3 regions of the Pseudonocardia sp. ICBG601 genome follow, and region 3 is predicted to be linked to each of the others. Evidence: riboswitches for the same ligand, from Rfam matches in the RefSeq annotation. Region 3 holds a riboswitch; each other region holds the start of a gene.
The links. Region 3 has a riboswitch for S-adenosylmethionine ahead of KPL57_RS42295 (aminotransferase class V-fold PLP-dependent enzyme). Riboswitches for the same ligand answer to the same signal wherever they lie in the genome.
Positions count from the first base shown of each region.

Region 1: it holds a riboswitch for S-adenosylmethionine, as region 3 does, so the genes downstream of both, KPL57_RS73000 (putative leader peptide) here and KPL57_RS42295 (aminotransferase class V-fold PLP-dependent enzyme) in region 3, are expected to answer to the same signal.
Region 2: it holds a riboswitch for S-adenosylmethionine, as region 3 does, so the genes downstream of both, KPL57_RS64325 (hypothetical protein) here and KPL57_RS42295 (aminotransferase class V-fold PLP-dependent enzyme) in region 3, are expected to answer to the same signal.

Region 1 is NZ_JAHLJA010000152.1:488,673-493,584, reverse strand. It holds gene KPL57_RS52660 (ABC transporter permease) at 1-865, opposite strand, end outside; gene KPL57_RS52655 (ABC transporter ATP-binding protein) at 855-1,655, opposite strand; gene KPL57_RS52650 (ABC transporter substrate-binding protein) at 1,684-2,778, opposite strand; SAM riboswitch class I at 3,349-3,444, shown strand; gene KPL57_RS73000 (putative leader peptide) at 3,450-3,548, shown strand; gene KPL57_RS52645 (LLM class flavin-dependent oxidoreductase) at 3,688-4,912, shown strand, end outside.
Region 2 is NZ_JAHLJA010000252.1:2,617-7,528, reverse strand. It holds partial or broken gene KPL57_RS64345 (ArsR/SmtB family transcription factor) at 1-197, shown strand, start outside; partial or broken gene KPL57_RS64340 (Fur family transcriptional regulator) at 301-629, shown strand; partial or broken gene KPL57_RS73690 (hypothetical protein) at 796-1,155, opposite strand; partial or broken gene KPL57_RS64330 (aminotransferase class V-fold PLP-dependent enzyme) at 1,669-1,788, opposite strand; gene KPL57_RS64325 (hypothetical protein) at 1,812-2,015, opposite strand; SAM riboswitch class IV at 2,057-2,171, opposite strand; gene KPL57_RS64320 (hypothetical protein) at 2,244-2,456, shown strand; gene KPL57_RS64315 (hypothetical protein) at 2,465-2,755, shown strand; partial or broken gene KPL57_RS73685 (DUF2795 domain-containing protein) at 2,990-3,106, shown strand; gene KPL57_RS69030 (hypothetical protein) at 3,073-3,366, shown strand; gene KPL57_RS64305 (hypothetical protein) at 3,404-3,799, opposite strand; partial or broken gene KPL57_RS64300 (isoprenyl transferase) at 3,820-4,568, opposite strand.
Region 3 is NZ_JAHLJA010000148.1:2,695,578-2,700,489, reverse strand. It holds gene KPL57_RS42310 (antibiotic biosynthesis monooxygenase) at 1-279, opposite strand, end outside; gene KPL57_RS42305 (helix-turn-helix transcriptional regulator) at 385-762, shown strand; gene KPL57_RS42300 (Fur family transcriptional regulator) at 759-1,211, shown strand; gene KPL57_RS42295 (aminotransferase class V-fold PLP-dependent enzyme) at 1,222-2,589, opposite strand; SAM riboswitch class IV at 2,633-2,747, opposite strand; gene KPL57_RS42290 (hypothetical protein) at 2,822-3,457, shown strand; gene KPL57_RS42285 (DUF2795 domain-containing protein) at 3,538-3,738, shown strand; gene KPL57_RS42280 (hypothetical protein) at 3,776-4,192, opposite strand; gene KPL57_RS42275 (isoprenyl transferase) at 4,189-4,912, opposite strand, start outside.

The DNA.
Region 1 (4,912 bases), on a different contig from region 3:
GCACCCGTCGCTCCAGCGGCCGGAAGACCAGCAGCTCGACCCCGATGCCGACGATGAGGATCAGCAGGATCGCGGCGAACACCTGCACGATGTCGTTCACGTCGGCGCCGTTCTTCAGGTAGGCGCCCAGCCCGACCCCGAGGGCGGGTCCGGCCGCGATGATCTCCGCGGCCATCAGCGAGCGCCAGGAGAACGCCCAGCCCTGCTTGCAGCCGGCGAGGTAGCCGGGCAGCGCCGCGGGGAGCAGGACGTAGCGGGCCATCTGGTAGCCCGTCGCGCCCAGGACCTGGCCGGCCCGGGGCAGGATCGGCGGCACCTGGTCGATGCCCGCGACCAGGCCGTTCGCGATCGAGGGCACCGAGCCGAGCAGGACCACGAAGAAGATCGTGGTGTTGGTCAGCCCGAACCACAGCACCGCGGCGGGCACCCAGGCCACCGACGGCAGTGACTGGAGACCGGTGAGCAGCGGCCCGATCGCCGCACGGACCAGCGGCACCTTGGCGACGACCACGCCGAGCGGGGTGGCGATCACCAGGGCGAGCAGGAAGCCGAGCGCGGCCCGGCTGATCGAGGTCCACAGGATCGACCAGATCTCGCCGCTGACGACGGTCTCGCCGAACGCCTCGGCCACCGCGCCCGGGGCGGGCAGCCGGTACTCGGGCGTGACCGCCGAGGCCCAGACGATCTGCCAGACCACCACGATCGCCACGAGCGCGACGATCGGCGGCAGCCAGGTCCGCAGGAACCGCTGCCACCACGGCGTCGTCCGCTCGACGGGGGTGTCGAGCGCGTCGAGCCCGGCGACGGCGGCCGCGGAGTCGCGGTCGTCGTCGACGACGGTCATCGAGGACTCCTCACGCGGCATGGCTGGTGATCACCGCCCGCAGCCGTCCGGTGATGTCGTCGTGCAGCTCGGCCTGCGCCTCGGCGTCGTGACCGCCGGCGGGCACCGTCCACTCGCGGACGACGGTCCCCGGCCGCGACGACAGCAGCACGACCCGCTCGGCCAGCCGGACGGCCTCGCGGACGTCGTGGGTGACGAACACGATCGTCGTCCCGGTGGCCCGCCAGACCCGCAGCAGCTCGCCCTGCAGGACGTCGCGGGTGATGGCGTCGAGCGCGGCGAACGGCTCGTCCATCAGCAGGAGCCCCCCGGCGCCGTGGGTGTCGCCGAGGCCGGTGGCCGCGGCCAGGGCGCGGGCCAGCGACACGCGCTGGCGCATGCCGCCGGACAGCTCGTGCGGACGCTTGTCGCCCAGGCCCTCCAGCCGTACCAGGGTGAGCAGCTCCTCGGCCCGCTCACGCCGGGCCGACCGGCCGTGCCCGGCGAGCTTGAGCGGCAGCTCGACGTTGCGCAGCGCGGTCAGCCACGGCATGAGCGCGGCCTCCTGGAACATGAACGACGGCCGCGCCGACCCGACCCGGACCGCGCCCGCGGTGGGCTCGTCGAGCCCGGCGAGCAGGTTCAGCAGCGTCGACTTGCCGCAGCCGGACGCGCCGAGCACGCAGAGGAACTCGCCGTCGCCGACCCGCAGGTCGATCCCGTTGAGCGCGGTCACGGCCCCGGTGCCGGTGCCGAAGGTCTTGGCGACCCCGGACAGCTCCACGGCGGTGCCGCGGGTCCTCGGGCGCCGGGTGGTCAGGTCGACGGTCATCGGTGGTTCCCCTCGTCGATCGGAAAGGTCAGTTCGCGGCGGCGAGACCGGCCGGGTCCACGGCGGTCTCCCCGGAGCTGGTCCGGACCGCGTCGACCGCAGCCGGGTCGAGGAAGCCGGTCAGGTTCGCCTCGCTCTTCGCGATGCCCGCCGTGACCGAGTCCTTGGCCAGCTGCGGGAAGGTCGAGGCGAGCGGGTCGGAGTCGAAGGACAGCTCGGTGAAGGCGCGGTCGAGGATGTTCGCCGCCAGCGGCTTGCCGGTGATCTCGCCGATCGCCTCGTTGGAGACGGTCTTCGCCTCGGCGGGGTTGTCGCGGATGAGCGCGATGGCCTTCTGCTCGCCCCGCAGGATCGCCTCGACGGTCTGCGGGTGCTGCTGGAGGAACTCGGTCCGGACGATGACGACGGTCGTCGGGAACTTCCCGCCGGGCCACAGGGACTTCTCGTCGACCAGGACCTTCGCCCCGGCGTCGACCAGGCGCGAGCTCCACGGCTCGGGCAGCCAGCCGCCGGCGACCTTGCCCTGCTTGAACAGGTCGAGGGTCTGCGGGTTCTCGATGTTCTGCACGGTCACCGCGGCCGGGCCCTGCCCGATCGGGAGCTTGTTCTCCGACAGCCAGGTCTTCAGCGCGATGTCCTGGGTGTTGCCCAGCTGCGGCGTCGCGATGATCTTGCCCTTGAGCTGCTCGGGGGAGGTGATGTCCGGGCTGGTCACCAGCTGGGCGCCGGCCGAGGTGGATCCCGCGACGAGGCGCACGGCCTCGCCGTTCGACTTGGTGAAGGCGTTGATCGCCGGGCCGGAACCGATGAACGCGACGTCGATCGAGCCGCCGAGCAGGGCGTTGACCTGGTCCGGGCCGGCGTTGAACGTCTGGGTGGTGAGCTTCGTGTTCCCCAGCTCGGCGGCGAACAGGCCCTGCTTCACCCCGACCAGCGCGGGGGCGTGGGTGATGTTCGGGAAGTAGCCGAGGCGGACCTCGGTCGCGGGGGAGGTGGCTCCCGCGGCGGTGGTGCTCTCGTCGGCGCGGGAGCAGCCGGCCAGCAGCCCGAGCGCGGTGAGCAGCGCGAGCAGGACGGCGGCGGTGCGCGCCCGGGATCCGGGACGCAGGACGTGCGGGGACATCGCGGGACGGGGTCCTTCCGTGGGGGCGGCGGGCGGTCGGGACGACCGCTGCGCGCCGGGGCCGGCCGGCCCTGGGAGGGCGTGCCGGGGTACGGGACGGGTGGCGGGCCGGAGTGGTGTCCGGCGGGCGGTTCCCGGTCCGGCGGGTGCCTCGCACGCCGGGGGCGTGGCGTTACGGCCCGCGGGACGGGAGACCGGTCAGCGACAGAGTTCGCTGTAGGCGGGCGCGCGCCGGCTCGGCCAGAACGGCTCGAGGCCGGTAGGGCGCAGGGGCACAGCGCGCCACGCCGTGCGCGCCTGCCGCTGGGGGACGGGGGCCGTCGCGTCCCCCACGAGCCGTGCGGGGCGCGAGGGCCGCCGCTGGCTCATCGTCACCCGACCAGGGTGCGCGGTGGTCACCTCTCCGGACAACCCGGCGTCCACCAACCAGGAACACGGTCAGCGTGTCCGGACATCTTCCCTGGCATCCGGGTGGCGGTTCCGCAGGTCGGGAGACTTGCTGCGGCGCAGGTCACTCGACTGTGATGCGGGTTGACACCGTCGGGCACCGGAAACCTACAGTCGGGTCGCACACCATCCGGAGCGGCCGAGAGACCCGGCTCGACGACGCCGCAGCAACCCCCCGCAGCACGCGGGAGCGGGTGCTCCAGCCGGGTTCGATGGAGGAACCCATGCGCACGGTCGCCGAGCAGGTGCGTGCCGCGCACCATCCCCGGTACCGCCGCCACGTCGACCTGATGCGGGTCGCGGGCGCCACCTGTCGGGCCTGACCGGCGTCCCGCAGGGCGCCCCGCCCACCCCGTCCCGGCCGTCCACGACGGCCACCCGTCCCGGCCGCCGCGTCCCGCGGGCCGCCCCGACGTCCTTGTCGTCCCGTCGTGCCCCCGTGCGACGAGAAAGCGATGCCGTATGTCCACATCGGACACCACCACCGGCGACGGCCCTCTGCACCTGGCCGTCGCGCTCGAGGGTGCCGGCTGGCACCCCGCCGCCTGGCGCGAGCCCGGCGCCCGCCCCGGCGAGCTGTTCACCGCCCGCTACTGGACCGACCTGGCCCGCACCGCCGAGCGCGGGCTGCTGGACCTGCTCACGATCGAGGACGCACTCGGGCTGCAGTCCGGGGACCACCTGAGCGGCGCCGACCGGCGCACCGACCGGGTGCAGGGCCGGCTCGACGCCTCCCTCGTCGCCGCCTTCCTCGCGCCGCTGACCTCACGGATCGGGCTGGTCCCGACCGTCACCACCACCCACACCGAGCCGTTCCACGTCGCGTCGGCGCTGTCCACCCTCGACCACGACAGCCGCGGCCGCGCCGGCTGGCGGGTGCAGACCTCGGTGCGCGCCGACGAGGCCGCCCACTTCGGCCGCCGCACCGTCCCCGGCCTGCGCCGCGCCGACCTCGACACCCCGGCCGCCCGTGAGCTCGTCGCCGAGCTGTTCGGCGAGGCCGCCGACGCCGTCGAGGTGGTGCGCAGGCTCTGGGACTCCTGGGAGGACGACGCCGAGATCCGCGACGCCCTGACCGGGCGCTTCGTCGACCGGGACAAGCTGCACCGGGTCGACTTCGCCGGGGAGCACTTCGGCGTCGCCGGGCCGTCGATCGTGCCGCGCCCGCCGCAGGGCCAGCCGCTGGTCGTCTCGCTGGCCCACGGCTACGCCCCGGCGCTGCTCGCCGCCCGGGTCGGCGACGTCGTGTTCACCACCCCGCACGACGCCGACGACGCCGCCCGCATCGTCGCCCAGGTCCGGGCCGCCGAGGCCGCCGTGGGCCGCACCGCACCGCCGCTGCGGATCCTCGGCGACGTCGTCGTGGTCCTCGAGGCGACCGAGCGCGCCGCTCGCGACCGGCTCGCCCGCCTCGACGCCCTCGACCCGCTCTCCTCCGACGCCGCCGTCCTCGCCACCACCCCGGCCGGGCTCGCCGACACCCTGCTGTCCTGGCGCCGTGCCGGCCTCGACGGCTACCGCCTGCGCCCGGCCGTCCTCCCGACCGACCTCGACGCGGTCGTCGACGGCCTGGTGCCCGAGCTCCAGGCCCGCGGCGCCTTCCGCACCACCTACGGCGAGACCACCCTGCGCGCGCGCTTCGGCCTGACCCGCCCGGTCAGCCGCTACGCCCCGGGCGCCCGGGTCG
Region 2 (4,912 bases), on a different contig from region 3:
ACACTCGCGGTGCGTCCACGACCTGGTGGACGCGCTCGGGTCACCCAGCCCCTGATCAGCCAGCACCTGCGGGTCCTCAAGGCCGCCGGGGTGGTCGAGGGCGAGCGGAAGGGCCGCGAGGTGCTGTATTCGCTGGTGGACGACCACCTGGCGCACATCGTGGGGACGCCGTCGCCCACGTCGAGGAGGACACGTGACGGAGACGACCGGCCGGACGACGCGGCCGGCGGTCACCGAGCGGTCCACCGCCGGGCCGCGCGGCATCCGCCCACCCGGCAGCGGGCCGCCGTCACCGCCGCGCTGCTGGACCGGCTGGACGACTTCCGGTCCGCCCAGGAGATCCACGAGGAGCTGCGGCGCGCCGGCGAGGGCATCGGCCTGACCACGGTCTACCGGACCTGCAGACCCTTGCCGACGGCGGCGAGGTCGACGTGCTGCTGCGGGTCGCGTCCGGCGAGGCCGTCTACCGGCGCTGCGAGACCGAGCACCACCACCATCACCTCGTGTTGCGCCGGTGCGGCGCCGCCGTCGAGATCGAGGGTCCGGCGGTGGAGTCCTGGACCGAGTCGGTCGCCCAGAAGCACGGCTTCACCGAGGTGTCGCACACCCTCGAGGTCTTCGGCCTCTGCGGAGCGCTGCTCGGCGGGCTGAGACCGGGCTCAGTCCCCGCAGCGGGGACGGCGGGCAGCTCCCGGTCGCGGGCGAACGGGTCCGCCGGACGCGGGTCCGGGGTCGGCGCCCACCGGCCGTCGACGAGGGCGTAGGTCCAGGCCGGGCCGCGCCGTGCCAGATCGGTCAGCGCGTCGACCAGCCGGTCGACGTCGGAGGAGCCGGTGCGCAGGCCCAGCGACGCGCGCACGCGTCGCGGCCGCCGGTGAGCCGCGCCAGCAGCGGGTGGGCGCAGAAACGGCCGTCGCGGACCCCGATGCCGTACTCGGCCGACAGCGCCCGCCGCGACCAGCCCGGCGGACAGCTCGCCCAGGGTGAACGAGACGGTCGCGGTGCGGTCGCCCGCGTCGTCGAAAGCAGGACAGGGTCCGCAGGCCGGGGGACCGTCGCCAGGCCGGCGTGCAGGCTGTCGGCCAGCTCGCGCTCGTGGGCGGGCACGATGTCGTCGATCAGCGGGTCCAGGCTCCGGCAAGCCGCTCCGAGCGCGGCCACCGGCACGAGCACGTTCGGGGTGCCGCCCTCGTGCCGCTGCGGCGACGGCAGCCACTCCGTGACCGTGCGCCGCCCGGGCCGTCGGCGACGGACACGGATCGGACCGCTCCCCCGCCCGCGACGTGCGGGTCGGCGGCGTCGAGCCAGTCCCGGCGGCCGACGAGACCCCGGCGCCGTAGGGCGCGTAGAGCTTGTGCCCGGACAGCGCGACGTAGTCCGCGTTCCACCCGGCCAGGTCGACGCGCCGGTGCGGGGCGAGCTGGGCGGCGTCGACGCACAGCGGGCACCCGCGGCGTGCGCGATCGCGCGATCTCGGCGACCGGGAGGAGCTCGCCGGTCACGTTGGACGCCCGGTGACCGCGACCAGCGCGGCGTCGGGACGGGCGGCGAGCTCGCCCGCAACGCATCGAGCGTCGCCGCCACGGTGGCGGCGGCGGGCACGACGCGGTGCTCGCGGTCGCGCCAGGCCAGCAGCGTCGCGTGGTGCTCCAGGTCCAGGGTCACCACCGGGCGGGGGACGGCGCGGGCGAGCAGGCCGAGCGCGTCGGTGGTGTTGCGGGTGAACACCACGACGTCGTCGGCGCGGGCCCGGACGAACCGGGCGACGTCGGCGCGGGCGTTCTCCACGAGCGCGGTGCAGACCTTCGAGGTCAGCCGGCGCCGCGGTGCACGCTGCCGTGGTAGGGCAGCACCTCGGCGACGTGGGCAGCGACCGGCTCCAGCGCCGGCGCCGACGCGGCGGAGTCGAGGTCGCAGTAGCGGGCCCACCGGCCGTCGACGAGCGGGACCGTGAGGTCCGCACCGACGACGCGGGGCAGGGCGTGCTGGACGGGACGTGGCAGGGCGAGGGTCATGATCGGCCTCCGGCCGATCTCGGGGACCGGCGTGGCGCACGGATCCGCGCTTGCCGACTGCGGGTGTCGCGTCGGCCCGGTCATCACCCGGGGCACCCCACCGCGGAGGAGGGTTGCCGTCCAGCGAGCCGGGGCTTCGCGCTGGCACTCGTGACCTTCGGCGACGAAACTAGCAGACCGTCTCAGATGAGACACGTGAGCATCGCCACCCCGGATAGCGTCTGACCGATGGACGGACACGCACCCCGCGCCACCACGGTCCGGCGGATCGACGTCCCGGAGTCCGGCGAGCTGGCCCAGCTCGCCGCCGTCTTCGAGGACCTGCAGTACGTGCTGCGCTGCTGCGAGCACCTGGTCACCGCCCTGGGCGGGCCCGAGTCCGGGCCGGTGCGGGTGGACGCCGACCGGCGCTGGTCGAGGCCCTGTGGACCGGCGCCCTGATCGGCTACGTGCGGTGCTTCCGCCGGACGAAGACGCTGACCACCGACGACCTGACGTCGCTGGAGCTCGACGGGGACGTCAGCGGGTTCCACGACATGGTGTTCAAGCTCCGCGATCACTACGCCTCCCGGCACGTGAACCCGCGCGAGTCGTACTCGATCGGCGTGGCCCAGTCCAACGACGGGACGCCCCGGGGCGTCGCCGTCGTCTCCACCCCGCGCCCGCTCGTCGACGAGACGACGGTCCGGCTGCTCGGCCGGGTCGCCTACAGCCTGTCCGGCCTGGTGGACGCCGGCTGAAGAAGTCCCAGAACGACGTCCTCGGCGTCGCGCACGGGATGACCGCGGGCCAGCTGGCGGGGCTGCCGCTGGTGCACCTCGACGGCAGCGGCGAGGCGGCCCCGGAGGACGCGGTGACCCGGGACGGCACTCGGACGGCACCGCGGACGGCCCGGGGAACTGATCCCCGCCGGATGCATCATCCGGCGCACAGCGGCTACCCGGTCGGGACGCATCCCGACGAGAGGTGACCTCATGACCACCCGCACGACGACGTCCGACGCCGTCCGCACCGCCCTGCACGGCCTGGAGTTCCCCGCCGGCAAGGACGACCTGGCGTGGACCGCCGAGCGCAACGAGGCCGACGCCGCGACGGTCGAGGCCCTGCGGGCGGTGCCGGCCGAGGAGCACTACGCCTCGATCGCCGCCGTGGTGGCCGCCGTGGACCTGGCCGACGACGACCCGCGCGCCAGACCGCGGGCGACACCGCGGACGAGTCGGCCGAGGAGACCGAGCAGCTTCGCGCGCAGCGGCGCACCGAGCACACCCGTCCCGGGCTGTCGGAGTCCACGAAGGACGTGGACCCGGTCAACCCGATCGCCGAGGAGCTCGGCACCAACCGCAAGAAGTGACCCGCGCGGCCGGGGCGGGCACCGCCCCGCCGGCCGGTCAGCCGCCGACGAGCTCGGCCCGCATGCTCGACGCGGAGGACACGACGAGCATGAGCAGCGTCCCCATCGGACCCTCGCCCAGCCCGGCCGCGGGGAAGGCGTAGCGCAGCGTCACGTCCCAGCCGCGCTCGCCGCGCACCACCGGGGCGTGCCGAACAGGCCCTCCCCCACCCCGAGCCCGACCGACCCGTCGCGGCACGTCGTGCTCCGGGTCGGCGGAGTCCGGCAGGTCCCACGCCACGACGCAGGTCAGGTTGAGGACGGGCAGCCCCTCCTCCAGCTCGGTCCCCTGCACCACGCACAGCACGCCGCCGTGGGCGAAGGTCAGCGCGCCGTCGTCGGCGGCGGTGACGTCGTGGAACCGCTCCAGCGCACCCTTCGCGGTGGCGAGCATCCCGGTGATCACATCGGTGCTCACGGTGTCACCCCCGTCGCGGCGTCGCCCGTCGCGGCGTCCACGGCCCCGCCGAAACGCCGGTCCCGGCGTGCGTAGATCTCGATCGCCTGCCAGATGTGGCGCCGGTCGAAGTCGGGGAACAGCGTGTCCAGGAAGACCATCTCGGCGTAGGCGCTCTGCCAGAGCAGGAAGTTCGAGGTCCGCTGCTCCCCCGAGGGAGCGCACGAACAGGTCGACGTCGGGCATGTCCGGCTCGTCGAGGTGGCGGGCCAGCATCCGCTCGTCGATCTTGTCGGGGTTGATCCGGCCCTCGGCGGCGAGCCGGGCGATCTGGCGCACCGAGTCGACGATCTCGGCGCGGCCGCCGTAGTTGACGCACATGGTCAGGTTCAGCACGTCGTTGCCGCGGGTGCGCTCCTCGGCGATCTCCAGCTCCTTGATCACCGAGCGCCACAGCCGCGGGCGCGCCCGCCCAGCGGACCCGGACCCCCATCGCGTCCATCTCGTCGACGCGACGGCGGATGACGTCGCGGTTGAAGCCCATCAGGAACCGGACCTCGTCGGGGCTGCGCCGCCAGTTCTCGGTGGAGAACGCGTACGCCGACAGCCAGCGCACACCGAGGTCGATGCAGCCGCGGGCGACGTCCATCAGCGACGCCTCGCCCCGCTTGTGCCCCTCCGTGCGGGGCAGACCACGGGCGTTGGCCCAGCGGCCGTTGCCGTCCATGACGAGGGCGACGTGGCCCGGCACCAGCTCCGGCGGGATCGCCGGGGGCCGGGCACCGGACGGATGCGGGCGGGAGGCTGGAACGGCACGTCACCGACCCTACGTCGGGGCCGATGGCCGGGCTCGGCCGCGGTGGTCGGGCTCAGTCGCGCTGGTCGGGCTGGGGCCAGGCCGGCACGGCCGGGTCCTCCAGCCGCTCGATGGTCCTCGCGCAGCCGGCGCATCCCGCGGTGCCCGTGGACCCGGTCGACCTCCGACAGCGGTTCGGACTCGTCGGGCCGGATCACCGGCAGCATCGGGATGGCCGGCCAGGCGCCGTCCTCGGTGCGGGCCCGGACCTGACGCATCGCGCGGGTCGGCCCGTCCTGCGGGGACTCCGGCAT
Region 3 (4,912 bases):
GATCAGGGACTCGTAGGTCGCCTCGGTGGTCGTGTCGGCCTCGGCCAGCAGCGGGTGCACGTGCTCACGGACCTCGAACGGCCCCAGGGCGCGCCGGTAGGCGTCGACGGAGTCGAAGCGGACGGTCAGGACCCACTGCCCGGCGTCCTCGATCGCCCGGCCCGCCTCACCCCCGCGGCAGCCCGGCCGGGCGGCCAGGAGCTCCAGGGCACGGGCCGCGCGCGTGGTGAACGCGGACTCCTCGGAGGGGGACACGCGGAAGCGGCAGACCAGCAGCACGGCGCGACGATAACGAACACGCCTACCATGTCGGGTGCGGCCGGCACGGCACAGCAGCGCCGGGGGGTGTGGCCGCCGCCTCCGGGGAACGGACGGGTCCACCACATGTCTGCCGCAGCCCAGACCACGCACGCACCGGGAGCCGGCCCGGGTGCGGACGACGACCACCACCCCGCGCCCGAGCCCGGCCCGACCCGCGACCCGCGCACCCTCGCCGCCGCGGGCGACCTGCTGCGGGCACTCGCCGCACCGGTCCGGATCGCCATCGTCCTGCAGCTGCTGGAACACTCCCGGTGCGTCCACGACCTGGTGGACGCGCTCGGGGTCACCCAGCCCCTGATCAGCCAGCACCTGCGGGTCCTCAAGGCCGCCGGGGTGGTCGAGGGCGAGCGGAAGGGCCGTGAGGTGCTGTACTCGCTGGTGGACGACCACCTGGCGCACATCGTGGTGGACGCCGTCGCCCACGTCGAGGAGGACACGTGACGGAGACGACCGACCGGACGACCGCGGCGACGATCACACAGCGGTCCACCGCCGGGCCGCGCGGCATCCGCGCCACCCGGCAGCGGGCCGCCGTCACCGCGCTGCTCGACCGCCTGGAGGACTTCCGGTCCGCCCAGGAGATCCACGAGGAGCTGCGGCGCGCCGGTGAGGGCATCGGCCTGACCACGGTCTACCGGACCCTGCAGACCCTCGCCGACGGCGGCGAGGTCGACGTGCTGCGGGTCGCGTCCGGCGAGGCGGTCTACCGGCGCTGCGAGACCGAGCACCACCACCATCACCTGGTGTGCCGCCGGTGCGGCGCCGCCGTCGAGATCGAGGGCCCCGCGGTGGAGTCCTGGACCGAGTCGGTCGCGCAGAAGCACGGCTTCACCGAGGTGTCGCACACCCTGGAGATCTTCGGCCTCTGCGGCCGCTGCTCGGCGGGCTGACGCCCCGGGCTCAGTCCCCGCAGCCGGGGACGGCGGGCAGCTCCCGGTCCCGGGCGAACGGGTCGGCCGGGCGCGGGTCCGGGGTGGGCGCCCACCGGCCGTCGACGAGGGCGTAGGTCCAGGCCGGACCGCGCCGCGCCAGGTCGGTCAGCGCGTCGACCAGCCGGTCGACGTCGGAGGGGCCGGTGCGCAGGCCCAGCGAGGCGCGCACCGCGTCGCCGCCGCCGGTGAGCCGCTCCAGCAGCGGGTGCGCGCAGAACCGCCCGTCGCGGACGCCGATGCCGTACTCGGCGGACAGCGCCGCCGCGACGAGGCCCGCGGGCAGCTCGCCGAGGGTGAACGAGACGGTCGCGGTGCGGTCGGCGTCGGGCCCGTCGTCGAAGCAGGACAGGATCCGCAGGCCGGGGACGGTCGCCAGGCCCGCGCGCAGCCGGGCGGCGAGCTCGCGCTCGTGGGCGGGCACGGCGTCGTCGATCAGGTCCTCGAGGGTGCGGCAGGCCGCGCCCAGCGCAGCGGCGCCGAGCACGTTCGGGGTGCCGCCCTCGTGGCGCTGCGGTGCGGGCAGCCACTCGGTGACGGTCTCCCCACCGGCCACGGCGACCGAGCGGACCGCTCCCCCGCCCGCGACGTGCGGCTCGGCGGCGTCGAGCCAGTCCCGGCGACCGACGAGGACCCCGGCGCCGTAGGGCGCGTAGAGCTTGTGCCCGGACAGCGCGACGTAGTCCGCGCCCCACCCGGCCAGGTCGACGCGCCGGTGCGGGGCGAGCTGCGCGGCGTCGACGCACAGCCGGGCGCCCGCGGCGTGCGCGATCCGGGCGATCTCGGCGACCGGGAGGAGCTCGCCGGTCACGTTGGACGCACCGGTGACCGCGACCAGCGCGGCGTCGGGACGGGCGGCGAGCTCGGCCCGCAGCGCGTCGAGGGTCGCGGCGATGCTGCGACCGGCCCGCACGACCCGGTGCTCGGCGCCGCCGGTACCGCCCCGCCAGGCCAGCAGCGTCGCGTGGTGCTCCAGATCGAGGGTCACCACCGGGCCGGGCACGGCGCGGGCGAGCAGGCCGAGCGCGTCGGTGGTGTTGCGGGTGAACACCACGACGTCGTCGGCGCGGGCCCGGACGAACCGGGCGACGTCGGCGCGGGCGTTCTCCACCAGGGCGGTGCAGACCTTCGAGGTCCAGCCGGCGCCGCGGTGCACGCTGCCGTGGTAGGGCAGCACCTGCGCGACGTGCGCGGCGACGCTCTCCAGCGCCGGCGCCGACGCGGCGGAGTCGAGGTCGCAGTAGCGGGCCCACCCGCCGTCGACGAGCGGGACGGAGAGGTCCGCGCCGACGACACGGGGCAGCGCGTGCTGGACGGAACGCGACAGGGCGAGGGTCATGATCGGGCCTCCGGCCGATCTCGGGGACCCGGCGTGGCGCACGGATCCGCGCTTGCCGACTGCGGGTGTCGCGTCGGCCCGGTCATCACCCGGGGCACCCCACCGCGGAGGAGGGTTGCCGTCCAGCGAGCCGGGGCTTCGCGCTGGCACTCGTGACCTTCGCCGCCGAAGCTAGCAGACCGTCTCAGAAGGAGACACCGTGACCGTCGCCACCCCGGATAGCGTCTGAACGATGACCGACACGCAACCCGCCCCGGGCACGGTACGGCGGATCGACGTCCCGGAGTCCGGCGAGCTTGCCCAGCTGGCGGCGGTGTTCGACGACCTGCAGTACGTGCTGCAGTGCTGCGAGCACCTGGTGACCGCGCTCGGCGGTCCGGAGTCCGGCCCGGTCCGGGTGGCCGCCGACCCGGCCCTGGTCGAGGCACTGTGGACCGGCGCGGTGATCGGCTACGTGCGCTGCTTCTCCGGCCGCACCAAGACCCTCACGAAGGACGACCTGTCCACCCTGGAGCTCGAGGGTGACGTCACCGGGTTCCACGACATGATGTCGACGCTGCGCGACCACTACGCGTCGCGGCACGTCAACCCGCGTGAGTCCTACGAGATCGGCGTCGCCCAGTCCAACGACGGCGCCCCGCGCGGTGTCGCGGTCGTCTCCACCCCGCGCCCCCAGGTCGACGAGACCACGGTGCGGCTGCTCGGCCGGGTCGCCTACGGCCTGTCCGGGCTGGTGGACGCGCGGATGACCAAGGCCCAGAACGACGTGCTGGGCGTGGCGCACGCGATGACCGCGGGCCAGCTGGCGGCGCTGCCGATCGTGCACCTCAGCGACGCCGGGGAGGCGGACCCCGCCGGGGAGGGCTGACCGTCGTGCGGCCGTCCCGTGCATGGACGGCCGCACACCGGCTATCCGGTCACCGAACGTCCACGACGAGAGGTGACCCCATGACATCCCGTACGACGACCGCCGACGCCGTCCGCAGCGCCCTGCACGGTCTCGAGTTCCCCGCCTCCAAGGACGACCTGGCGTGGACCGCCGAGCGCAACGGCGCCGACGCCGCGACGGTCGAGGCCCTGCGTTCGGCACCGGCCGAGGACTACACCTCGGTCGACGCCGTCGTCGCGGCCGTCGACACCGGCGAGTGACGGGTCCGGCCGGGGGTGCGCCCCCGGCCGGGCGGTCTCAGCTCCCGACCAGCTCCGCGCGCATGCTCGACGCCGAGGACACGACCAGCATCAGCAGGGTGCCCATCGGCCCCTCGCCCAGCCCGGCCGCGGGGAAGGCGTAGCGCAGCGTCACGTCCCAGCCGCGCTCGCCGCGCACCACCCGGGGCGTGCCGAACAGGCCCTCCCCCACCCCGAGGCCGACCCGTCGCGGCACGTCGTGCTCCGGGTCCGCGGACTCCGGCAGGTCCCACGCGACGACGCAGGTCAGGTTGAGGACCGGCAGGCCCTCCTCCAGCTCGGTGCCCTGCACCACGCACAGCACGCCGCCGTGGGCGAAGGTCAGCGCGCCGTCGTCGTCGGTGGTGACGTCGTGGAACCGCTCCAGCGCACCCTTGGCGGTGGCGAGCATCCCGGAGATCACATCGGTGGTCACGGTGTCACTCCCGTCGTGGCGTCCACGGCTCCCCCGAAACGCCGGTCCCGGCGCGCGTAGATCTCGATCGCCTGCCAGATGTGGCGGCGGTCGAAGTCCGGGAACAGCGTGTCCAGGAAGACCATCTCGGCGTAGGCGCTCTGCCAGAGCAGGAAGTTCGACGTCCGCTGCTCCCCCGAGGAGCGCACGAACAGGTCGACGTCGGGCATGTCCGGCTCGTCGAGGTACCGGGCCAGCATCCGCTCGTCGATCTTGTCGGGGTTGATCCGGCCCTCCGCGGCGAGCCGGGCGAGCTGCCGCACCGAGTCGACGATCTCGGCGCGGCCGCCGTAGTTGACGCACATGGTCAGGTTCAGCACGTCGTTGCCGCGGGTGCGCTCCTCGGCGATCTCCAGCTCCTTGATCACCGAGCGCCACAGCCGCGGGCGACGGCCCGCCCAGCGGACCCGGACCCCCATCGCGTCCATCTCGTCGACGCGGCGGCGGATCACGTCGCGGTTGAAGCCCATCAGGAACCGGACCTCGTCGGGGCTGCGCCGCCAGTTCTCGGTGGAGAACGCGTACGCCGACAGCCAGCGCACGCCCAGGTCGATGCAGCCGCGGGCGACGTCCATCAGCGAGGCCTCGCCCCGCTTGTGGCCCTCCGTGCGGGGCAGGCCGCGGGCGTTGGCCCAGCGGCCGTTGCCGTCCATCACGAGGGCGACGTGGCGCGGCACCAGC